One region of the Enterobacter sp. K510 genome, then DNA from elsewhere that is predicted to be linked to it. Evidence: predicted binding sites of a transcription regulator. Region 1 holds the regulator's gene; each other region holds the start of a gene.
What was found. The regulator PhoB, encoded in region 1, activates phosphate uptake and scavenging genes when phosphate is short. The targets are predictions, from matches to a motif close to CTGTCATAAAACTGNCNNAT.
Positions count from the first base shown of each region.

Region 2: a site for PhoB is predicted at 6,443-6,462, ahead of uvrB (excinuclease ABC subunit UvrB). Genes of this name have one in related genera too.
Region 3: a site for PhoB is predicted at 1,288-1,307, ahead of pstS (phosphate ABC transporter substrate-binding protein PstS). Genes of this name have one in related genera too.

Region 1 is NZ_JBNRLQ010000003.1:380,030-388,078, forward strand. Features, by position in the region: gene brnQ (branched-chain amino acid transporter carrier protein BrnQ) at 1-1,012, opposite strand, end outside; gene phoR (phosphate regulon sensor histidine kinase PhoR) at 1,422-2,717, opposite strand; gene phoB (phosphate response regulator transcription factor PhoB) at 2,739-3,428, opposite strand; gene sbcD (exonuclease subunit SbcD) at 3,626-4,828, shown strand; gene sbcC (exonuclease subunit SbcC) at 4,825-7,980, shown strand; gene araJ (MFS transporter AraJ) at 8,044-8,049, shown strand, end outside.
Region 2 is NZ_JBNRLQ010000011.1:89,462-97,510, forward strand. Features, by position in the region: gene ACQUTD_RS18360 (putative acyl-CoA thioester hydrolase) at 1-112, opposite strand, end outside; gene bioA (adenosylmethionine--8-amino-7-oxononanoate transaminase) at 251-1,540, opposite strand; gene bioB (biotin synthase BioB) at 1,625-2,659, shown strand; gene bioF (8-amino-7-oxononanoate synthase) at 2,656-3,813, shown strand; gene bioC (malonyl-ACP O-methyltransferase BioC) at 3,797-4,552, shown strand; gene bioD (dethiobiotin synthase) at 4,545-5,246, shown strand; gene ACQUTD_RS18390 (ABC transporter ATP-binding protein) at 5,209-5,931, opposite strand; gene uvrB (excinuclease ABC subunit UvrB) at 6,695-8,049, shown strand, end outside.
Region 3 is NZ_JBNRLQ010000005.1:23,571-31,619, reverse strand. Features, by position in the region: gene pstC (phosphate ABC transporter permease PstC) at 1-19, opposite strand, end outside; gene pstS (phosphate ABC transporter substrate-binding protein PstS) at 160-1,200, opposite strand; gene glmS (glutamine--fructose-6-phosphate transaminase (isomerizing)) at 1,525-3,354, opposite strand; gene glmU (bifunctional UDP-N-acetylglucosamine diphosphorylase/glucosamine-1-phosphate N-acetyltransferase GlmU) at 3,566-4,936, opposite strand; gene ACQUTD_RS09850 (F0F1 ATP synthase subunit epsilon) at 5,627-6,046, opposite strand; gene atpD (F0F1 ATP synthase subunit beta) at 6,067-7,449, opposite strand; gene atpG (F0F1 ATP synthase subunit gamma) at 7,476-8,049, opposite strand, start outside.

The DNA of each region.
Region 1 (8,049 bases):
GGATCAGGTGGCTCAGGCCAAGGTTAGACACCAGCATCGAGAAGCCGCCAAGCACAAAGGCCAGCGTACGGTAAGAGAACGGCAGATACTGGGCGAAGAACTCCGCGCAGGCGCAGGTCAGGCCAACCGCCGTCACCAGACAGGCGAGGAAAATCAGCGCCGCCAGTAGCAGGCTGCCTGCGCCGCCAAAGGTGTGCTGAACGTAAGCATGAAGAATAGCCGCGCCGTTGGCAGACTGTTCTACCAGCGTGCTGCTGTCAGAGCCGAGGCGGAACAGCGCCAGATACAGCAGCGTCAGACCCACACCGGCAATCAGGCCAGCCCAGATAGTGTAACGGGTCAGCAGACGGGAATCTGTCACGCCGCGCGAACGGGCGGCGTTAACGATGACGATGCCAAAGACCATCGCGCCCAGCGTATCCATGGTGAGATAGCCGTTCACAAAGCCGTTAGAGAACGCGGCATTCTGGTAGGCATCCATCGCGCTGCTGATCGGGCCTGCCGGCCAGACGAGCGCGGCAACGGACAGCACCGTCAGGGCGATGATTTTCATCGGCGCGAGGAAGTTACCCACGGTATCCAGCAGTTTGCCCGGATAGAGCGATACCAGGATCACCAGCGCAAAATAGACGAGGCTGTAAATCATCAGCGGCATCGCGCCATCGCCGGTCAGCGGGGCGATCCCCACTTCAAAAGAGACGGTTGTGGTACGCGGAATAGCGAACAACGGCCCGACCGCCAGATAGCAGACGGTGGCCAGCAGCACGCCCGCCGCTTTGCCGATCGGCATACTGAGGCTGTCCACGCCGCCGCCCACTTTCGCCAGCGCGACTACAGTCAGCACCGGCAGGCCTACGGCGGTGATCAGAAAGCCGAACGCCGCCGTCCAGACGTGTTCACCCGCCTGCAAACCGACCATTGGCGGAAAAATAATGTTACCTGCGCCGACAAAGAGGGCGAAAGTCATAAAGCCCAGAGCCATGATGTCTCGTGGTTTTAAGCGATGAGTCATAAACGTGTGCTGCCTGTGGATGTGGTGTTGGAAACGATGAAATGTTCGCCAGTGCCTTTGGAACAATACGACGGCAATTTCTCTCAATTTCAGCGGGATATGCTTCCCGCATGACGTGGCGAAGAATAGTTTTTCGATTTACCACGCAAATACAGTCGGTATGACAGTATCAGGGGCGCAATTTAAACGCTTATAACGTTTAAAGGCAAGACGGGATCGTAAAACCAGATGGATCTGCTGCTACCTATATGGTTACCAGTTCAAAACGCTATGTATAAGAAAAACACATGGCTTATCATGCGAACAAAAAATCATCAGCCGTACAATAATCGGTCAGAAAAAGGTGAACCGGAACGCAAACAGGCCAGCATTAGCTGGCCTGCGGAAAGATAAGCTGACAGTCGGGGCGTCAGGCGCTGTTTTTGGCGATCAAACGTTCCGGCAGAATAAAACTGAAACGCGTGCCCTGCCCTGGCGTGCTGGTAATATTGAGGCGGCTGTCGTGATGATTGACCGCATGTTTAACGATGGCCAGCCCCAGCCCACTGCCGCCGGTCTGCCGGGATCGCGCTTTATCCACCCGGTAGAAACGCTCCGTCAGGCGCGGAATGTGCTCGGCCGCGATCCCCGGTCCGTTATCTTCAACGCAAAATTCTGCGCCGTGGGGTACGCGCTTCCAGCTCACCACAATATGGGTGGCGGGCGGCGTATGGTTGACCGCGTTATACACCAGGTTGGAGATGGCGCTGCGCAGTTGATCTTCACTGCCCAGCACTTTCAGCGAGCTGTCGATGTGGAACTCAATAGTCTGCTTTTGCTGGCTGAGGGTTTGCGCTTCCCGCTCCACCACCCGCAGCATCATCGGCACATCAATGGTTTCGTTCAGCAGTTGCACCGGCGAGGCTTCAATTTTAGAGAGCGTCAGCAGCTGGCGCACCAGCCCTTCCATACGTGAGGTCTGCTCGCGCATGGTATGCAGCGCTTTTTCACGGGGCGCGCCTTCCAGCGTCTGCTCCTGCATCATCTCCAGATAGCCCTGCAATACCGTCAATGGCGTGCGCAGTTCATGGCTGACGTTGGCGAAGAAGTTACGGCGCGCGCCTTCCAGCTGATGCATCTGCGTGACATCACGCGCCACCATCAGCAGTTGCTGATCGCTGTAGGGCATGACGCGAATTTCCAGATGGCGGCCATTATTCAGCACCAGATTGAGGGGCTTAAGGAATTCCTGACGCTTCAGGTACTGGGTGAATTCGGGATAACGCAGCAGGTTAAGGATGTTCTGGCCGTTATCGTCCGGCCAGCGCAGGCCCAGCAGTTGCTGCGCCAGACCGTTACACCAGAAGATCACGCCTTCTGCGGTGGTAAGCACCACGGCGTCCGGCAGCGACTCCGCGCCGCTGCGGAAGCGTTTGATCAGGCTGCCCAGTTCGCGACGGCGTTTTTTGTTACGCATCTGCATCTGGTGCAGCCCGTATAACAGCGGCTCCCAGCTACCGTGGCCCGGCGGCGGCGTCATGCTTCTGTCCACCCAGAGCCACCAGGAGAGTTGCAGTAAGTTCCAGAAATGCCAGACCAGTAATCCGGTGACGGCCGCCAGCAAAAACCACGGCAGATAACCAAATATGGCGCCGAGCACCAGCGCCGGGATGCAACACAGCACCAGCTCCAGCACCAGCCTTTTCCATGACAGCCGTTCCAGCACGCGTCACACTCCCTTCAGATGTTAGAAACGGGTCGAAAAACGATAACCCGTGCCGCGGACGGTCTGTACCATACGATCGTGGCCGCTATGTTCCAGCGCTTTACGCAGGCGGCGAATATGCACGTCAACCGTGCGATCTTCAACGTAAACGTTGGTGCCCCACACATGGTTCAGCAACTGTTCCCGGCTGTAGACACGCTCCGGATGGGTCATAAAGAAGTGTAATAGCTTAAATTCGGTAGGCCCCATATCGAGGGGATTTTCGCCGGTCATCACGCGGTGGGAAGTGGGATCCAGGCTCAGGCCCTGCATTTCGATCACCTCTTCCACCGCCATCGGCGAGATGCGGCGCATCACGGCTTTAATACGCGCCACCAGCTCTTTTGGCGAGAACGGCTTGGTGATGTAATCATCCGCCCCGGTTTCCAGACCACGTACGCGATCTTCTTCCTCGCCGCGGGCGGTAAGCATCATCACCGGAATATCACGGGTCAGGGCTTCACGCTTCACATGTTTGATAAACTGAATACCGGAACCGCCCGGTAGCATCCAGTCGAGCAAAATGAGATCGGGCCAGGGTTCATTCAACTGGTTCACCGCGCTGTCATAATCTTCCGCTTCGACAGGCTGGAAGCCGTTTTGCTCGAGGACAAAGCATACCATTTCACGAATTGGAGCTTCATCTTCCACGACCAGAATGCGTCTCGCCATAATTTGCCCTGTATTTATTAAGTCGCCAGTATATGTTGCGGTGGCATTATGCGTCAGATTTATGACAGATTTATGAAAATGATGACTGCCTGATGACTCAAGCCATTGTTTTATGACACTCGTGAAAAAACCGATAACTATCTTCACGCCGCTTAACGTTTATAATCGGCTTCACGCTTTTTTGCCATGGGATCGTTATGCGTCTTCTTCACACCTCTGACTGGCACCTGGGTCAAAACTTTTACAGCAAAAGCCGGGCCGCTGAACATGCCGCCTTTCTTGACTGGCTGCTGAAAACCGCGGAAGAACAGCAGGTGGATGTGATTATTGTCGCAGGCGACATTTTTGATACCGGCTCGCCGCCGAGCTACGCCCGCGAACTCTACAACCGCTTTGTGGTGAATTTGCAGCAAACCGGCTGTCACCTGGTGGTGCTGGCGGGTAACCACGATTCCGTCGCCACGCTTAACGAATCCCGCGAAATTCTCGCCTTTTTAAATACCACTGTGGTCGCCACCGCTGGCAGCGCGCCCTTTATGCTCAAACGCCGGGACGGCACGCCGGGCGCGGTGTTCTGCCCGGTGCCGTTTTTACGCCCGCGCGACATCGTGTTAAGCCAGGCCGGGTTATCGGGCAGCCAGAAACAACAGCTTTTGCTGACCAGCATCACAGCGTATTACCAGCAGCAGTATGAAGAAGCCTGTGCCCTGCGCGGGGAGCAGAGGCTGCCGGTTATTGCCAGCGGCCATCTGACCACCGTCGGAGCCAGCAAAAGTGACGCGGTACGTGACATTTATATCGGCACGCTGGACGCTTTCCCGGCACAGAACTTCCCGCCGGTGGATTATCTTGCTCTCGGCCATATTCACCGTCCGCAGCTGGTGGGCGGTCAGGAACATATCCGTTATTGCGGCTCGCCCATCGCGTTAAGTTTTGATGAAACCGGCAGGCCGAAAAGCGTCAACCTGGTGACCTTCAGCGACGGCAGGCTGGCGGAGGTGACGCCGCTGACGGTGCCGGTTACTCAGCAACTGGCGGTGATCAAAGGCGATCTGGCGGCTATTGGCGAACAGCTTGAGCAATGGCGCGACCAGCCGGTCAGCCCGCCGGTGTGGCTGGATATTGAAATCACCACCGATGAATACCTGGCGGACGCGCAACGGAAAATCCAGGCGCTTACCGGGGATCTGCCGGTGGAAGTGTTGCTGGTGCGCCGCAGCCGGGAGCAGCGCGAACGCCTGCTGGCGAGCGAACTGCGCGAAACCCTGAGTGAACTGAAGGTGGAAGAAGTCTTTGAGCGTCGGCTGGCGCTGGAAAGCCTCGACGAGGCGCAAAACGCGCGATTACAGACGCTGTTCGCGCAAACCGTTGACGCCCTGACGGAGGAAGACGACGCATGAAGATCCTCAGTCTGCGCCTGAAAAATATCAACTCCCTGAAAGGGGAATGGAAAATCGATTTCACCGCCGAGCCGTTCGCCAGTAATGGGCTGTTTGCCATCACCGGGCCGACGGGGGCGGGCAAAACCACCCTGCTCGACGCCATCTGTCTGGCGCTGTATCACGAAACGCCGCGTCTGAGCAGCGTCTCCCAGTCGCAAAACGATCTGATGACCCGCGATACCGCTGAATGTCTGGCGGAAGTGGAGTTTGAGGTCAAAGGCGTGGCTTACCGCGCTTTCTGGAGCCAGAACCGCGCCCGCAATCAACCGGACGGTAATTTGCAGGCGCCGCGCGTGGAGCTGGCGCTGTGCGCCGATGGCAAAATCCTTGCCGATAAAGTGAAAGACAAACTGGATCTGACCGCCACCCTGACCGGGCTGGACTATGGTCGTTTCACCCGCTCGATGCTGCTCTCCCAGGGCCAGTTTGCGGCCTTCCTCAATGCCAAACCCCGCGAGCGCGCCGAACTACTGGAAGAGCTGACCGGCACCGAGATCTACGGTCAGATCTCCGCGATGGTCTTCGAAAAGCATAAAACCGCACGACTGGAGCTGGAAAAACTCCAGGCCCAGGCCGACGGCGTGCAGCTGTTAAGCGACGAACAGGCACAGACGCTCAGCGCAGGTTTGCAGGCACTTACTGACGAAGAAAAACAGCTGCTCGCCGGGCAGCAGCAGGCGCAGGGACATCATCAGTGGCTGAGTGAAAGCCACCGGCTGAGCGGCGAACGCCAGCGGGCGCACGAGGCGCTGACCGCCGCGCATGCGGCATTAGAGGCCGCCGCCCCGGAACTGGAAAAGCTGACCCGCGCCCTGCCTGCGGAAAAATTACGTCCCCACTGGCAGCAGTTACAGGAGCGCCAGCAGGCGTTACGCCTCGCGCAGGGCCAGCACGAAAATGTGAATACTCGCTTACAACAGGTGCGCACCGGGCTGCAACAGACCTGGCAACTGGCGAATATTACCGCTACCACCCTGAAAAACGATGTGGCGCAGGTGCAGCAGTGGCTCAGCGAAAACGATCATTTTCGCTTATGGAGCGCGGAACTGGCGGGCTGGCGTCTGACCTTTGCCCAGCAGCAGCGGGATGAAAAACAGCGGGCGGAGCTGCAAAATACAATCCGTACAACAGAACAGGCGCTCGCCGCCCTGCCGCCTTCCCCGCTGAATCTGAATCTGGAAGAAGTAAGCGCTCATTTACAACAGCACTTAGCGGGCCGCAGCGGGCGTCAACAGCTGGCAATGCTGCACCCGCAGTTTGTTGCGCTGGCAAAACGTCAGGCGCAACAGCAGCAGGAACTGGCGGAGATGGACACGCAGATCGCCGCCTGGGATCTGCGGCTTGGGGCTATTCGTCAGCAATATAAAGACAAGCGCCAGCATGAAAGCGATGTGGAAAAGCTGGTGGAGCAGGAAAAGCTGATCCTGCGCCTCGAAGCGGAACGCGCGAACCTGCAACCGGACACCCCCTGCCCGCTGTGCGGATCCACGTCGCATCCTGCCGTGGCGGCCTATCAGGCATTGCAGCCGGGCGAAAATCAGCAGCGGCTGGCGGCGCTGAAAAAAGAGGTGGAAAGCCTGCGCGAACAGGGTTTTGCCCTGAAAGGCCAGCTTGATACCCAGCGTCAGCACCGGGACAAACTCGCCGCGGCCCTTACCGCGATTCAGGAGGAAAGCGCCACGCTTCACGCCCGCTGGCAGCAGCAGTGCGCGGCGCTGAACATCGCGCTGACGCCGCAGGACGACGTGAGCGGCTGGCTGGCGGAGCAGGATCAGCATGAGCAGCAGCTGCGCCAGCTGAATGAACGCTTAACCCTGGAAGCAAGGCTGCATAAAGAACAACAGCGGGATGCGCAGCTGACGGCGGAGATCGCCCGGCAGCGCGACGCGCTGGATACCGCGCTGGCTCAGCTAGGCCTGACGCGCCCGGCGGTGAGCGACGAAGCGGCCTGGCTGGCGGCGCGGCAGGAAGAGTCGCAGCGCTGGCAGCAGCAGCATGACAAACTGCCACAGCTGCGGGAACAACTGAGCCGCCTCGACAGCCTGCTGGCAACGCTCGCCGATGACGGCACCACGCCGCCGCCCCTTCCGGAGCACCAACACGCCGCCGCGCTGGGCAACTGGCAGACGCTTTACAGCGAGGCCAGTACACTGGAAGGCCAGCTGCGCCTGTTGCAGGAGCAGATACATCAGCTCGACAGACAGCAGGAACAGGCGCGCTCACAGTTCAGCGCGGCGCTGGCCGCCAGTCCTTTTGCGGACGAGGCCGCTTTCCTGGGCGCGCTGCTGGACGATGCGCAGCGGCAGGCGCTGGAGCAGCGTCAGCAGCAGCTTGAGCGGGCGCATCAGCAGCAAAGCACACTTTATAGCCAGGCCGAAAGCGCGCTGGCGCAGCATCTGGCGTCCCGTCCACCGACGCTGGCGGACGACGCCGATATCGACGCGCTGGTCGCGCAGCTTTCAGCAGTGGCACAGCAGCTGCGGGAAAACACCACCCGCCAGGGCGAGATCCGCCAGCAGCTGAAACAGGACGCCGAAAACCGCCAGCGGCAGTTAGCGCTGATGCAGAGCATCCAGCAAAACGCGGAAAATGTGGAAGACTGGGCATATCTCAATGCGCTGATCGGTTCGAAAGAAGGCGATAAATTCCGTAAATTCGCCCAGGGGCTGACGCTCGATAATCTGGTGTGGCTGGCGAATAATCAGCTCACCCGCCTGCACGGGCGATACCTGCTCAAGCGCAAGGCCAGCGAAGCGCTGGAGCTGGAAGTGGTGGATACCTGGCAGGCGGACGCGGTGCGCGATACCCGTACCCTGTCCGGCGGCGAGAGTTTCCTCGTCAGCCTGGCGCTGGCGCTGGCGCTGTCGGATCTGGTCAGCCATAAAACGCGTATTGATTCGCTGTTCCTTGATGAAGGGTTCGGCACGCTGGACAGCGAAACGCTGGACACCGCGCTGGATGCGCTGGACGCCCTTAACGCCACCGGCAAAACCATCGGCGTGATAAGCCATGTCGAGGCGATGAAAGAGCGCATCCCGGTGCAGATCAAAGTACGTAAAATTAACGGGCTGGGTTACAGCAAGCTGGATAAAGCCTGGGCCGTAGAATAAGGCGTTTCCCCTCGTCCAGCCGGGCGGGGGTTTTTCTTAAGGATGATTGCCGTGTCGGGTAGTATCAAA
Region 2 (8,049 bases), on a different contig from region 1:
CCGGCGCGGCTTGCGTGGAAGGTTGTTGGTCCGGTGGCGTTGAGCTGCATGCAGTCAGTGTCACGCCAAAAGCCAGTGCCAGCGTCAGACGGGAAACCGAAAATGTGTTCAAGGGATGCTCCAGGCTATCAGGTTAAAATGAATTCCTTAGAAGCCTGCTTTTTTATACTAAGTTGAGCGAAACGGGAAGCCGATTGTTTAAATCGGCTGCAATATCCCGAAATATTTACCCAATTTTGCACGCCGCCCGTTATGGCAGGAAATGTTCCGGCTCCCGAACCGCATCGCACACCGCCCGCGTCAGCTGCGTCAGCTGTTGCGGGGTGATGATATAAGGCGGCATCAAATAGATCAGCCGACCGAATGGCCGCACCCATACGCCGCGTGACACAAAGAAGCGCTGCAAGGCCGCCATATTGACCGGCTGGCGGGTTTCGACAACGCCGATCGCGCCCAGTACCCGCACGTCCGCCACCGCATCCGCCTCACGGATCTCTGCCAGTTCACGGATTAACTGGGTTTCGATAGCCGCCACCTGTTCGCGCCAGTCGCCGCTCTCCAGCAGTTGCAGGCTGGCATTCGCCACCGCGCAGGCCAGCGGATTACCCATAAAGGTAGGGCCGTGCATAAAACAACCCGCCTCGCCGTTGCTGATGGTTTCTGCCACTGCGCGGGTGGTCAGGGTGGCGGAGAGCGTCATGGTGCCGCCGGTCAGCGCCTTGCCGAGGCAGAGAATATCCGGCGCAATACCAGCGTGTTCGCAGGCGAACAGTTTGCCGGTGCGCCCGAAGCCGGTGGCGATCTCATCGGCGATCAGCAGAATGCCTTCGCGATCGCACATCTTACGGATACGTTTTAACCACTCCGGGTGATACATTCGCATCCCGCCCGCGCCCTGCACGATGGGTTCAAGGATCACCGCGGCGATCTCGTGACGGTGCGCCGCCATCAGCCGGGCAAACGGCACCATGTCCAGTTCATCCCATTCGCCGTCAAAACGGCTCTGCGGCGCAGGGGCAAAGAGGTTATCCGGCAAATATCCCTGCCACAGGCTGTGCATGGAGTTATCCGGATCGCATACCGACATCGCGCCAAAGGTATCGCCGTGATAGCCATTGCGGAAGGTGAGGAAACGCTGGCGCGGCTCGCCTTTCGCCTGCCAGTACTGCAACGCCATCTTCATCGACACTTCAACCGCCACCGAGCCGGAATCCGCCAGAAACACGCACTCCAGCGGCTCCGGCGTCATCGCCACCAGCCTGCGGCATAAATCCACCGCGGGCTGATGGGTAATGCCGCCGAACATCACATGGGACATCTCATCAATCTGCGCTTTCATCGCCGCATTGAGCTGCGGATGGTTATAGCCGTGGATCGCCGCCCACCAGGACGACATGCCGTCCACCAGTCGTTCGCCTGTCGCCAGATGCAGCTCACAGCCTTGGGCAGACTGCACCGGGTAGACCGGCAGCGGGGTGGTCATGGAAGTGTAAGGATGCCAGATATGGCGCTTATCAAAGGCGAGATCGTTCGGTGTCATAATCGACTTGTAAACCAAATTAAAAACATTTAGGTTTACGAGTCTACACCAAATCAAAACGTAACACACCTTTGGAGACGCCCCATGGCTCACCGCTGGACTTTGTCGCAAGTCACCGAACTCTTTAATAAACCGCTGCTCGATCTGCTGTTCGAGGCGCAAACCGTACACCGTCAGCATTTCGACCCGCGTCAGGTGCAGGTCAGTACGCTGCTGTCGATCAAAACCGGCGCCTGTCCGGAAGACTGCAAATACTGCCCGCAAAGCTCGCGCTATAAAACCGGGCTGGCCACCGAGCGCCTGATGGAGGTGGAGCAGGTGCTGGATTCGGCCCGTAAAGCCAAAGCGGCCGGTTCGACACGCTTCTGCATGGGCGCGGCGTGGAAAAACCCGCACGAGCGCGATATGCCCTATCTGGAGCAGATGGTGCAGGGCGTGAAGGCGATGGGGCTGGAAGCCTGCATGACGCTCGGCACCCTCGAAGACAGCCAGGCGCAGCGCCTTGCCGCCGCCGGGCTGGATTACTACAACCACAACCTCGACACCTCGCCGGAATTTTACGGCAACATCATCACCACCCGCACCTATCAGGAGCGTCTCGACACCCTGGATAAAGTGCGCGATGCGGGGATCAAAGTCTGCTCCGGCGGTATCGTGGGCTTAGGTGAAACCGTCACCGATCGCGCCGGTCTGCTGCTGCAACTGGCGAACCTGCCGACGCCACCGGAAAGCGTGCCGATCAACATGCTGGTGAAGGTGAAAGGCACGCCGCTGGCGGATAACGACGACGTGGACGCTTTCGATTTTATCCGCACCACCGCCGTGGCGCGCATCATGATGCCCACCTCCTTTGTGCGCCTTTCCGCCGGGCGCGAGCAGATGAATGAGCAAACCCAGGCGATGTGCTTTATGGCCGGCGCGAACTCCATTTTCTACGGCTGCAAACTGCTGACCACGCCGAACCCGGAAGAGGACAAAGACGTGCAGCTGTTCCGCAAGCTGGGCCTCAATCCGCAGCAAACCGACGTCATCAATGGCGATAACGAGCAGCAGTATCAGCTTGAACAGCAACTGCGTAACGCCGACACCGACCAGTATTACAACGCGGCGGCGGTATGAGCTGGCAGACGCGCATCGATACGGCGCTCGACAAACGTCGCGCGGCGCAGGCGCTGCGCACCCGGCGCGTGATGGAGCAGGGGGCCGGGCGCTGGCTGACGCACGACGGCGAGCGCTTTTGTAACTTTTCCTCCAATGACTATCTGGGCCTCAGCCAGCATCCGCAGGTGATCCGCGCCTGGCAGCAGGGCGCGGAACGCTATGGCGTAGGCAGCGGCGGCTCCGGGCATGTCAGCGGCTACACCGTGGCGCATCAGGCGCTGGAAGCGGAACTGGCGGACTGGCTGGGCTACCCGCGCGCGCTGCTGTTTATCTCCGGTTTCGCCGCCAACCAGGCGGTGATCGCCGCGCTGGCGGGTGAGGATGACCGGCTGGTCGCCGACAAGCTCAGCCACGCCTCGCTGCTGGAAGCAGCGGCCTTAAGCCCGGCGCAGCTACGGCGCTATGCGCACAATGACGTGCAAAGCCTGACGGGGCTGCTGGATAAGCCCTGCGCCGGACAACAGCTGGTGATCACCGAAGGGGTGTTCAGCATGGACGGCGACAGCGCGCCGCTGGCGGAGATTGCCGCCGCCGCGCAAAGTGCGTCCGCCTGGCTGCTGGTGGATGACGCCCACGGCACCGGCGTCACCGGGCCGGAAGGACGCGGCAGCTGTCACGCCGCAGGGATCCGCCCGGAACTGCTGATCGTCACTTTCGGCAAAGGTTTTGGCGTCAGCGGCGCGGCCGTATTGTGCAGCGAGGCGCTGGCCGATTACCTGGTGCAGTTTGCCCGCCATCTGATTTACAGCACCGCCATGCCGCCCGCCCAGGCGATGGCCATCAGCGCCTCGCTGGCGGTGATCCGCCAGGCCGACGGCGCTGCCCGGCGGGAAAAACTCGGCGCGCTGATTGACCGTTTTCGCGCAGGCGCGCAGGCGCTGGATGTCAGCATGACCGCGTCACAGAGCGCCATTCAGCCGCTGATCGTCGGCGATAACGCCCGGGCGCTGGATCTGGCCGCGCGGCTGCGGCAGGCAGGCTGCTGGGTGACGGCGATCCGCCCGCCCACCGTGCCGCCGGGCACCGCGCGTTTGCGGCTGACCCTGACGGCAGATCATGAACCGCAGGACATTGATCGTTTGCTGGAGGCGCTGCATGACGCCGGTGAATAAACCTGCGGTCGCCGCCGCCTTTGGCCGCGCCGCTCAGGGCTACACCCGCCACGACCAGTTACAGCGGCAAAGCGCGGAGCTGCTGCTGGCGATGACCGGTGAACGATCCGTTGAACGGGTGCTCGACGCCGGTTGCGGACCGGGAACCCTCAGCCGTTACTGGCGTGAGCAGGGCGCGCAGGTGACTGCGCTTGATCTCTCCGCGCCCATGCTTGACGAAGCCCGCCGCCGGCAGGCCGCGCATCACTACGTGCTGGCAGATATTGAGGCTATGCCCTTTGACCACGCGCAGTTTGACCTGGCGTGGAGCAATCTGGCGGTGCAGTGGTGTGACGATCTGCATCAGGCATTAAGCGAACTTTATCGCGTAGTGCGTCCCGGTGGCGCGGTGGCCTTTACCACGCTGGCGGCAGGCTCCCTGCCGGAGCTGAATCAGGCCTGGCAGGCGGTGGATCATCACCCGCACGCCAATCGTTTTTTACCGCCGCAGCAGCTGACCGACACGGTGAGTCGCTGGCACGGCCGCAGCGGGATCGCGCATATCACGCTGGATTTTGACGATGCGCTCAGCGCCATGCGTTCGCTGAAGGGCATCGGCGCCACGCATCTGCATGAAGGGCGTCAGGCCCAGGCGCTGACCCGCGGACAACTGCAACGCCTGCAGCTGGCGTGGCCGCAACGCGCGGGACGCTATCCGCTGACTTATTCACTTTTCTGGGGAGTAATTGAACGTGACTGAACGCTATTTTGTCACCGGTACGGACACCGAAGTGGGGAAAACCGTCGCCAGCTGCGCGCTGTTGCAGGCGGCAACCGCGCGGGGAAAACGCACTGCGGGTTATAAACCTGTGGCCTCCGGCAGCGAGATGACCCCGGACGGGCTGCGCAACAGCGACGCGCTGGCCCTGCAACGCCACGCCAGCCTGACGCTGGACTATGAGGCGGTGAATCCCTATATCTTTGCCGAGCCGACCTCGCCGCATATCGTCAGCGCCGATCAGGGGATCCCCATTGATTTTGGCGTGATGTCAGCAGGCTTACGCGCGCTTGAAACACAGGCGGACTGGGTGCTGGTGGAAGGCGCTGGCGGCTGGTTCACGCCGCTGACAGAACGCCAGAGTTATGCGGACTGGGTGAGACAGGAAGCGCTGCCGGTAATACTTGTGGTTGGCGTAAAGCTCGGCTGTATTAACCACGCGATGCTTACCGCGCTGGCGGTGCGTCAGGCGGGGTTACGGCTGGCAGGCTGGATCGCCAACGACGTGCAGCCGCCGGGCAAACGTCATGCGGAGTATCTGGAAACGCTGCGACGCGTGCTGCCCGCCCCTTTTCTGGGGGAGATCCCCTGGCTGGCAGACGCGCCGCTGGAACGGCAAAACGGTCATTATCTTGATCTCAGCGGTCTTGATCCTGCGTCATCCAGTGGGAAATAAGCTGGTCATCTAACTGATGCACATGCCCCTGCGCCACGTTGCGCCCGCGATGCAGCAGGCAGAAGCGGTCGGCAACGCGGCGGATAAACGACAAATGCTGCTCCGCCAGCAGGATGGTCATGCCGAGATCCTGATTCAGCCTGACCAGTAAATTACCGAGCTTATGGATAAAGGCCTGGCCCGCGCCCCGCGTCGGTTCATCAAGGATCAGCAGGCGCGGCTGGGTGACGAGCGCGCGGGCCAGTGCCAGCTGATACTGGTCGTCTTCGGACAAGCCCGCGCCCTTTACCTGGCGCAGCGCGTACAGTTCCGGAAAGAGATCGTAGATCGCCGGTGTCACCGCACAGCCCGGCTCGCCTGCCGCCAGCATCGCAATATGCAGATTTTCCTCGACCGTCAGCTGGGAAAAGATCCGCCGATCCTGCGGCACATAACCAATCCCCATCGCCGTGCGGTGCGCCGCCGTCACCTGTAACAGATCCAGCGGCGGGGCGCTGGCTTCCTGCCAGATAATGCTGCCGCTCTCTATGGGCAAATTGCCGGTGATACAGTTCACCAGCGTGGTTTTACCCATCCCCTGTAAGCCCATCACCGTGGTACAGGTGCCGGGCACTAAATCTAAATCCACGTTCCACAGCGTATGCTGATCGCCGTAATACTGATTTACTGCGCGTAGACGTAACATCGGGCTTCTCCTGTTGCTGGGGGCTGCTGGCACTTACTCTGTAAACGAGATGTTGCAAAACACTTGCCACCTCCAACAAAAGTCGTATTTTTCGGAGCAGGATGAACAAAAAGACGGGAATTTACCGCACGCTGAGATTACCGCAGAAAATCCTGCACGCTGTGAGTGCGTGGCAGGCGAAAAAGGTGCATCAGCGGAGCGGTTTGGTCACCGAATCGCCAGGCTTTTACCCGACGGCACACTTTGTTCCACGCAAAATTTAGTGATAAAAATTTTTTGTTATTGCCGTCTGGCCTGAAATCGGGAATTTGCTGAGCGGCAGGGGATATGGCCTGGCGGGAGTTATCCACTATTCCTGTGGATAACCATGTGCATTAGAGTTAGAAAACACGTGAGAAGCGAGAGTTCATGCGGCCTGGACATGAATTGATGCGAAACGCGGCTTTTCAGTATATTTATTTAATATCAATAACTTGTATAAAAGCAATGCCTGTAAAAAAAGTGTCACTGACTGCCACAAAACTTTCATGACATCACTTGACAAATGTTAAATAGGAAAACTTTTTGGGGATAACCTTTTTAGCGCAGCGTTTTATGCCGCAGGCAGGATAAAGTCCCGCCCGTTGTGCGCGCAGGTTTACGCTTCCACTTTCATAAACTAGCCCGATACTGGTTTTTCATCCAGTATTTTTTATTGGCAAAAATCGCCGTCGCGAGTAAAATTAATCACCTGCCCGCTCATTCCTCCACCAGGTAGCCGTTCATGAGTAAACCGTTCAAACTGAATTCTGCGTTTAAACCTTCTGGCGATCAGCCAGAGGCCATCCGTCGCCTGAAAGAAGGGCTGGAAGACGGACTGGCGCACCAAACCTTGCTGGGGGTAACCGGTTCAGGGAAAACGTTCACCATCGCTAATGTGATCGCCGACCTTCAGCGTCCGACCATGGTGCTGGCGCCTAACAAAACCCTGGCCGCGCAGCTCTATGGCGAAATGAAAGAGTTCTTCCCGGATAACGCCGTGGAGTATTTCGTCTCCTACTACGATTACTACCAGCCGGAAGCCTATGTGCCGAGCTCTGACACCTTTATCGAAAAGGATTCGTCGGTGAACGAGCACATCGAACAGATGCGTCTGTCGGCGACCAAAGCGCTGCTGGAGCGTCGTGACGTGGTGGTGGTGGCTTCCGTATCGGCCATTTACGGTCTGGGCGATCCTGACCTGTATCTGAAAATGATGCTGCATCTGACCACCGGTATGATCATCGATCAGCGCGCCATCGTGCGCCGCCTGGCGGAGCTGCAGTACACCCGTAACGATCAGGCGTTCCAGCGCGGCACCTTCCGCGTGCGCGGCGAAGTGATCGATATTTTCCCGGCGGAATCCGACGATATGGCGCTGCGCGTCGAACTGTTCGACGAAGAGGTGGAGCGCCTGTCGCTGTTTGATCCGCTTACCGGGCATGTGGAATCGTCTATCCAGCGCTTTACCGTGTATCCGAAAACGCACTATGTAACGCCGCGCGAACGTATCGTGCAGGCGATGGAAGAGATCAAAGTCGATCTCGCCGACCGCCGTCAGACCCTGCTTGCTAATAATAAACTGCTGGAAGAGCAGCGCCTGACGCAGCGCACCCAGTTTGACCTCGAAATGATGAACGAGCTGGGCTATTGCTCCGGGGTGGAAAACTACTCCCGCTACCTTTCCGGTCGCGGGCCGGGGGAAGCGCCGCCAACGCTGTTTGACTATCTGCCTGCGGATGGCCTGCTGGTGGTGGACGAATCCCACGTCACCATCCCGCAGATCGGCGGCATGTACCGTGGCGACCGCGCGCGAAAAGAGACGCTGGTGGAATATGGCTTCCGTCTGCCGTCGGCGCTGGATAACCGCCCGATGAAATTTGAAGAGTTCGAAGCCCTGGCGCCGCAGACCATCTACGTGTCGGCGACGCCGGGTCCTTACGAGCTGGAAAAATCAGGGGAAGATATTGTCGACCAGGTGGTGCGTCCGACCGGCCTGCTGGATCCGATTATCGAAGTGCGCCCGGTGGCGACCCAGGTGGACGATCTGCTTTCCGAGATCCGCAAGCGCGTCGCCATCAACGAACGTGTGCTGGTCAC
Region 3 (8,049 bases), on a different contig from region 1:
CGGGCTTAGTTGCAGCCATAGGTCACTCTTTTAGTTGAACTCTGTTTTGAACGATGCCCGGTGGCGTTACCGCTTACCGGGCCTACAAAAAAAGCATGTTAGCGGATTTTTGTAGGGCGGATAAGCGAAAGCGCCATCCGCCATCATTAACTACTTTGCTTAGTACAGCGCTTTACCGCTGCTGTCTTTCACGTTGGTTTTCCATGCCGCACGGATCTGCTCAACCACGTTGTCCGGCAGGGTAGCGTAATCCAGGTCATTCGCCTGTTTAGCGCCATCTTTATAAGCCCAGTCAAAGAACTTCAGCACTTCTGCGCCCTGCTCAGGTTTCTTCTGCTCTTTGTGGATCAGAATGAAGGTGGTGGAAGTGATCGGCCACGCATCATCGCCTTTCTGGTTAGTCAGGTCCTGAGCGAAGGTTTTGCTCCAGTCCACGCCTTTGGCGGCGTTAGAGAAGCTTTCTTCGGTCGGGGATACCGGTTTGCCATCCGCAGACACCAGTTTGGTGTAAGCCAGGTTGTTCTGTTTAGCGTAGGCGTATTCAACGTAACCGATAGAGCCTGGCAGACGCTGAACGAAAGCGGCGATGCCGTCGTTGCCTTTACCGCCCAGACCGGTCGGCCAGTTTACGGTAGAGCCTGAACCGATTTTAGATTTCCACTCTTCGTTCACTTTCGCCAGGTAGCTGGTGAACACGAAAGAGGTGCCGGAACCATCAGCGCGACGCACAACGGCGATGTTCTGCGAAGGCAGTTTCAGGCCTGGGTTGAGTTTCGCAATCGCGGCGTCATCCCATTTTTTGATTTTGCCGAGGTAAATATCACCCAGGGTTTTGCCGTCCAGCACCAGTTCGCCGGATTTCACGCCCTGCAGGTTAACCGCCAGCACCACGCCACCGATGACGGTAGGGAACTGGAAAAGGCCTTCCTGAGCCAGTTTTTCATCAGACAGCGGAGCATCAGACGCGCCGAAATCAACGGTGTTAGCGGTAATTTGCTTCACGCCGCCGGAGGAGCCGATACCCTGGTAGTTTACTTTGCTACCGGTGGCTTTCTGGTAAGTATCAGCCCATTTGGCATACACCGGCGCCGGGAAGGTTGCACCCGCGCCAGTCAGGCTTGCTGCTGCGTTAACAGCAAAAGCGCTCAGAGATAAGGTCGCAGCGACAACAGTGGCGACAGTGGTACGCATGGCTTTCATAATGACTCCTGCAAGATTTCGTAAATCGTTGTTTGAGTAGCTCCGGTATGCAAAATAGGACAAACAGGTGACAGTAAAATGTATGAAATATGACAGTTTTATGACAGCCGGGACCACTGGCGGGATAGTCAAAATAAAACCATTATAATCATATAATTACAAGATTTATGAACAGAGCATGACAGCGTCATTTTATTTTTATTACAGGATAAAAAGTAGCTGAAGATGACAGTTTGTCATAAAGAAGGGCGGCGGAAATGTGTGTAAAAACAGAACAGCGCAGACGGTAAAAGCCCCGCCTTTGCGGGCGGGGCTGTGTTTTACTTACTCAACCGTAACGGATTTCGCCAGGTTACGCGGCTGGTCAACGTCGGTGCCTTTGATCAGCGCAACGTGATAGGCCAGTAACTGCAGCGGCACGGTATAGAAAATCGGTGCGATCACCTCTTCCACATGCGGCATTTCGATAATGTGCATGTTGTCACTGCTGTTGAAACCGGCATCACGATCGGCGAAGACGTACAGCTGGCCGCCACGGGCGCGCACTTCTTCAATATTGGATTTCAGTTTTTCCAGCAGTTCGTTATTCGGTGCCACCACGATCACCGGCATATCGGCGTCAATCAGCGCCAGCGGGCCGTGTTTCAGCTCGCCCGCCGCATAAGCTTCAGCGTGGATATAGGAGATCTCTTTAAGCTTCAGCGCGCCTTCCAGCGCGATCGGATACTGATCGCCACGGCCAAGGAACAGCGCGTGATGCTTGTCAGAGAAATCTTCTGCCAGTGCTTCGATGCGTTTGTCCTGCGACAGCATCTGCTCAATACGGCTCGGCAGCGCCTGCAGACCATGCACAATGTCGTGCTCAATGGACGCATCCATGCCTTTCAGACGGCTTAACTTCGCCACCAGCATCAGCAGCACCGTTAACTGGGTGGTGAAGGCTTTGGTGGAGGCCACGCCGATTTCGGTCCCGGCGTTGGTCATCATCGCCAGATCGGATTCACGCACCAGCGAGGAGCCTGGCACGTTACAGATTGCCAGCGAACCGAGATAACCCAGCTCTTTCGACAAACGCAGCGCGGCCAGGGTATCCGCCGTTTCACCGGACTGGGACAGGGTGATCATCAGGCTGTTGCGACGCACCGCGGATTTGCGGTAGCGGAACTCAGAGGCGATCTCCACATCACAGGGCACGCCCGCCAGGGATTCAAACCAGTAGCGTGACACCATACCGGAGTTGTACGAGGTACCGCAGGCGACGATCTGGATATGCTCAACCTGTGACAGCATGTCATTGGCATTCGCGCCCAGCTCGCTTAAATCCACTTCGCCGTGGCTGATACGCCCGGTCAGAGTGTTTTTGATGGCGTTCGGCTGCTCATAAATCTCTTTTTGCATGTAGTGGCGATAGATACCTTTATCGCCCGCGTCGTATTGCAGATTAGATTCGATGTCCGGGCGCGTAACTTCATGGCCAGACTTATCGAATACGGTCACGCTGCGGCGCGTAACTTCAGCGATATCGCCTTCTTCCAGATAGATAAAGCGACGGGTGACCGGCAGCAGAGCTAACTGATCGGAAGCGATGAAGTTTTCGCCCATGCCGAGGCCAATGACCAGCGGGCTGCCGGAACGGGCGGCCAGCAGGGTATCCGGATGACGGGTATCCATGATTACCGTGCCGTAGGCACCGCGCAACTGGGGGATAGCACGTAACACGGCGTCACGCAGCGTACCGCCCTGCTCCAGCTCCCAGTGAACGAGGTGAGCAATCACTTCGGTATCAGTTTCGGAGGCAAAGACATAGCCACGTGCCTGCAATACTTCACGCAGCGGCTCGTGGTTCTCAATAATACCGTTATGGACCACCACAATGTGTTCAGACACATGCGGGTGCGCATTCCCTTCAGAAGGTTCGCCGTGGGTTGCCCAGCGTGTATGTGCGATCCCCGTGCCGCCATGGAGCGGATGTTCTTCCGCAGCCTGAGACAGCATCTGAACTTTACCCAGACGACGCAGACGGGTCATGTGCCCTTCGTTATCGACGACGGCCAGTCCCGCAGAGTCATAACCACGATATTCCAGACGACGTAAGCCTTCGAGAAGGATTTCAGCAATATCACGCTGCGCGACTGCGCCAACAATTCCACACATAGTTAATTTCCTGATAATGATGCGTTGTCGCCGACCTGTTTTGCCCGTATCGGGCGCCCCGAGCCTTGTAGAGAGTGGGGTTATTTTTATGGTTACTGCTGGTGGGCGGGAGATATATGTTTATCTCCTCATCCCTGTTTGCCGGATGGCACTAACGTTTATCCGGCAGAAAACCGTAGGGCGGGTTAGCGAAGCACCACCCGCCACATTGTTACTTCTTCTTCACCGGACGTTTCCAGCCCTTGATATGGGTCTGACGTACCCGGCTGATGACCAGTTCATTTTCCGCGATGTCATTCGTTACCGTGGTGCCCGCGCCGATGCTTGCCCCACTGGCTACCGTTACCGGCGCCACCAGCTGCGTATCGGAGCCGACAAACACGTCATCGCCAATAATGGTTTTATGCTTATTGGCGCCATCGTAGTTGCAGGTGATTGTGCCCGCGCCGATGTTCACGTTATCGCCAATTTCCGCATCGCCCAGGTAGGTGAGATGACCCGCTTTCGAGCCTTTACCCAGACGCGCTTTTTTCATTTCCACGAAGTTGCCGACGTGCGCGCCTTCCAGCAGCTCGGCACCCGGACGCAGACGCGCAAACGGGCCGATGGTGCAGGCGGCGGCCAGTTCAGCATCTTCCACCACGCTGTAAGGACTGATTTCGCAGTCATCGCCAATCACGCTGTTTTTGATCACGCAGCCTGCGCCGATCTTCACGCGATGCCCCAGGGTGACGTTACCTTCGAGAATGACGTTAGTATCGATTTCCACATCGCGCCCGTGGGTCAGGGAGCCGCGTAAATCGAAACGCGCCGGATCGCGCAGCATAACCCCTGCCAGCAGCAGCTTTTCAGCCTGCTCAGCCTGATAGACGCGCTCCAGACGGGACAGCTGCAGGCGGTTGTTCACGCCTTCCACTTCGCTCAGCCTTTCCGGGTGGACGGCGGCAATTTCACGCCCTTCGTGATAAGCCAGCGAGATAATATCGGTGATGTAGTATTCACCCTGCGCATTGTTGTTGGTCAGTTTCGCCAGCCAGCGCTTCATGTCTGCACCATTGGCGATCAGAATGCCGGTATTGATTTCCTGGATCTGACGCTGCTCATCGGTGGCATCTTTGTGCTCCACGATACCGGTCACTTTGCCGTTCTCGCGGGTGATACGGCCATAGCCGGTCGGATCGCTGAGATTTACCGTCAGTAAGCCAATGCCGTTCTGCGGTTTGGCGTCACGCAGGCGTTGCAGAGTAGCGACCGAAATCAGCGGCACATCGCCGTAGAGCATCAGAATATCTTCGTCATCGGCAAAATAGGGCGCGGCCATCTGCATGGCGTGGCCGGTGCCCAGTTGTTCAGCCTGTAGCACCCAGTTCAGCTTATCGTCGCGCAATGTCTGCTTCAGCAAATCGCCGCCATGCCCGTAAACCAGATGAACGCGGCTGGCGCCCAGTTCATTCGCGGCATCAATGACATGCTGGACCATCGCTTTCCCTGCAAGGGTGTGCAGCACTTTGGGAAGATCGGAATACATGCGGGTCCCTTTACCAGCGGCAAGGATGACCACACTCATAGCACTGTTCAACATACGCGTCCTGACTGTAATTTGAGGGTGAATTTTTACTTTTTCACATTGAAAATACTACATTTTTTTCGCCGTGAATTGGGTCGCAGATTAAATGCCAGCAGACCGGTAATAATCCCCTTCTGCGCCCCGTTTTCCGGCCGTCATGATGCCATTTACCGTAAAAAATGAACATATCACGGGCTGTAAAGTTGTTATGCCGATGTTTTACTTATTTTTTCGCAGAATGAATAAAGAAAACGTAGCCAGGCTGACAGCAGCAAAGGTGAGTATAGAGGAGTTAAGCGGGGCGCGAAGCCGTACGAACGGGGGATATTTTGACTGGATTATTAAAAGCATAAAGGCCGCCTCGGGCGACCTTTATTGATGTCTGTTCACGCCACCAGCGGTTGTCGTTTTAATTGGCGGCACTGCGTGATTACAGATTAAAAGTACCAAAAGAAACGTTCATGTTGTTGAAGAAAGCGATAATTTTGTTAATCAGTTTCATGATGTTTTCCCGGCGGTTGAATTCGTTTATGTGACTTACTTCACAAAAATAAGTCTACACCTCAAATTTTAACCGATCAATATTTTTGTGATGTTAGTCACAAAAAAATAAGAAACACCATTTCATTTATCAACCCATTCTCGTGGAAGCATAAAAAAAGCCAGCCTGGCAACCAGACTGGCTTTGTGCTTTTCAAGCCGGTGTTACATCGCTTTTTTGGTCAACTCGATAACACGCAGTTTCGCGATCGCTTTGGCCAGCTCCGCAGACGCCTGAGCGTAATCCACGTCGCCATGAGAGCTCTTAATGTGCTCTTCTGCTTTACGTTTCGCTTCCAGAGCTCGCGCTTCGTCGAGATCCTGGCCACGAATAGCAGTATCAGCGAGAACGGTCACGCTGCCAGGCTGCACTTCAATAATGCCGCCGGACAGGTAGATAAACTCTTCGTGACCGAACTGTTTAACGATGCGGATCATACCAGGCTTAATGGCGGTGAGCAGCGGGGCGTGACCTGGGAAAATACCCAGTTCACCTTCACTGCCCGTTACCTGGATTTTTTCGACCAGCCCGGAGAACATTTGTTGCTCTGCGCTGACGACGTCCAGGTGGTAAGTCATTGCCATATCACCCTCCGATTAAGGCGTTAAAGTTTTTTGGCTTTTTCCACGGCTTCGTCGATGGAACCAACCATGTAGAACGCCTGCTCCGGCAGGTGATCGTATTCGCCTTCCATGATGCCTTTAAAGCCACGGATGGTGTCTTTCAGGGAGACGTATTTGCCCGGAGAACCGGTAAATACTTCTGCCACGAAGAACGGCTGGGACAGGAAGCGCTGGATCTTACGTGCGCGAGCTACCACCAGTTTGTCTTCTTCAGACAGTTCATCCATACCCAGGATGGCGATGATGTCTTTCAGTTCCTGGTAACGTTGCAGCAGGGACTGTACGCCACGTGCGGTGTCGTAGTGTTCCTGACCAACCACCAGCGGATCCAGCTGACGGCTGGTGGAATCCAGCGGGTCAACGGCCGGGTAGATACCCAGAGACGCGATCTGACGGCTCAGTACCACGGTTGCGTCTAAGTGCGCAAAGGTGGTGGCTGGTGACGGGTCAGTCAGGTCATCCGCAGGTACGTATACCGCCTGAACGGAGGTGATAGAACCGGTTTTGGTGGAGGTGATACGTTCCTGCAACACACCCATCTCTTCTGCCAGGGTCGGCTGGTAGCCTACCGCAGAAGGCATACGGCCCAGCAGTGCGGATACTTCCGTACCGGCCAGGGTATAACGATAGATGTTATCGACGAACAGCAGAACGTCACGACCTTCGTCACGGAATTTCTCAGCCATGGTCAGGCCGGTCAGCGCAACGCGCAGACGGTTTCCCGGCGGCTCGTTCATCTGACCGTAAACCAGGGATACTTTGTCCAGAACGTTGGAGTCAGTCATTTCGTGGTAGAAGTCGTTACCCTCACGAGTACGCTCACCCACGCCTGCAAACACGGAATAACCGGAGTGCTCGATCGCGATGTTACGGATCAGCTCCATCATGTTTACGGTTTTACCCACACCCGCACCGCCGAACAGACCGACTTTACCGCCCTTAGCGAACGGACACATCAGGTCGATAACCTTGATGCCGGTTTCCAGCAGTTCCTGAGAGCTGGACAGTTCTTCGTAGCTTGGTGCCGCGCGGTGGATCGCCCAACGCTCTTCTTCACCGATGTCGCCTTTCATGTCGATCGGCTGACCGAGCACGTTCATGATACGACCCAGTGTTGCTTTACCTACCGGTACTTCAATCGGGTGCTCAAGGTCTTTTACTTCCAGACCACGACGCAGACCGTCAGAAGAACCCATGGCGATAGTACGCACGATACCACCACCGAGCTGCTGCTGAACTTCCAGCACCAGGCTCTCGTTACCATTTTGTACCTCAAGAGCATCGTACACACGCGGTACGGCATCCTGAGGGAATTCGACGTCAACCACGGCGCCGATTACCTGGACAATTTTTCCAGTAGCCATCTTGAATCCTCTACGAATTAACCTGGTTATACCGCGGATGCACCACCGACGATTTCGGTGAGTTCCTGAGTAATGCTGGCCTGACGAGCTTTGTTGTATACCAACTGCAGCTCTTTAATCAGGCTGCCGCCATTGTCGGTCGCGGCTTTCATCGCCACCATACGTGCGGCCTGCTCGCTGGCCAGGTTTTCTACCACGCCCTGATAAACCTGCGACTCAACGTAACGACGCAGCAGGGTATCCAGCAGCGGTTTCGGATCGGGTTCATACAGGTAATCCCAGGCTTTCTGCTTCAGCTCACCGTCTTCTGATGCCGGTAACGGCAGCAGCTGAGTGAGGGTCGGAACCTGAGACATGGTGTTAATAAATTTGTTGCTGACAATGTACAGCCTGTCCAGACGGCCTTCATCGTAGGCCTGCAACATCACTTTTACCGGGCCGATCAGTTCGGACAGGGACGGGTTATCACCCATACCGGTCACCTGGGCGACAATATTGCCCCCCACGGAATTGAAGAAAGAAACGCCTTTAGAGCCGATCATCGCGATATCGCTCTGAACGCCTTTATCGGACCATACTTTCATTTCCGCCAGCAGTTTT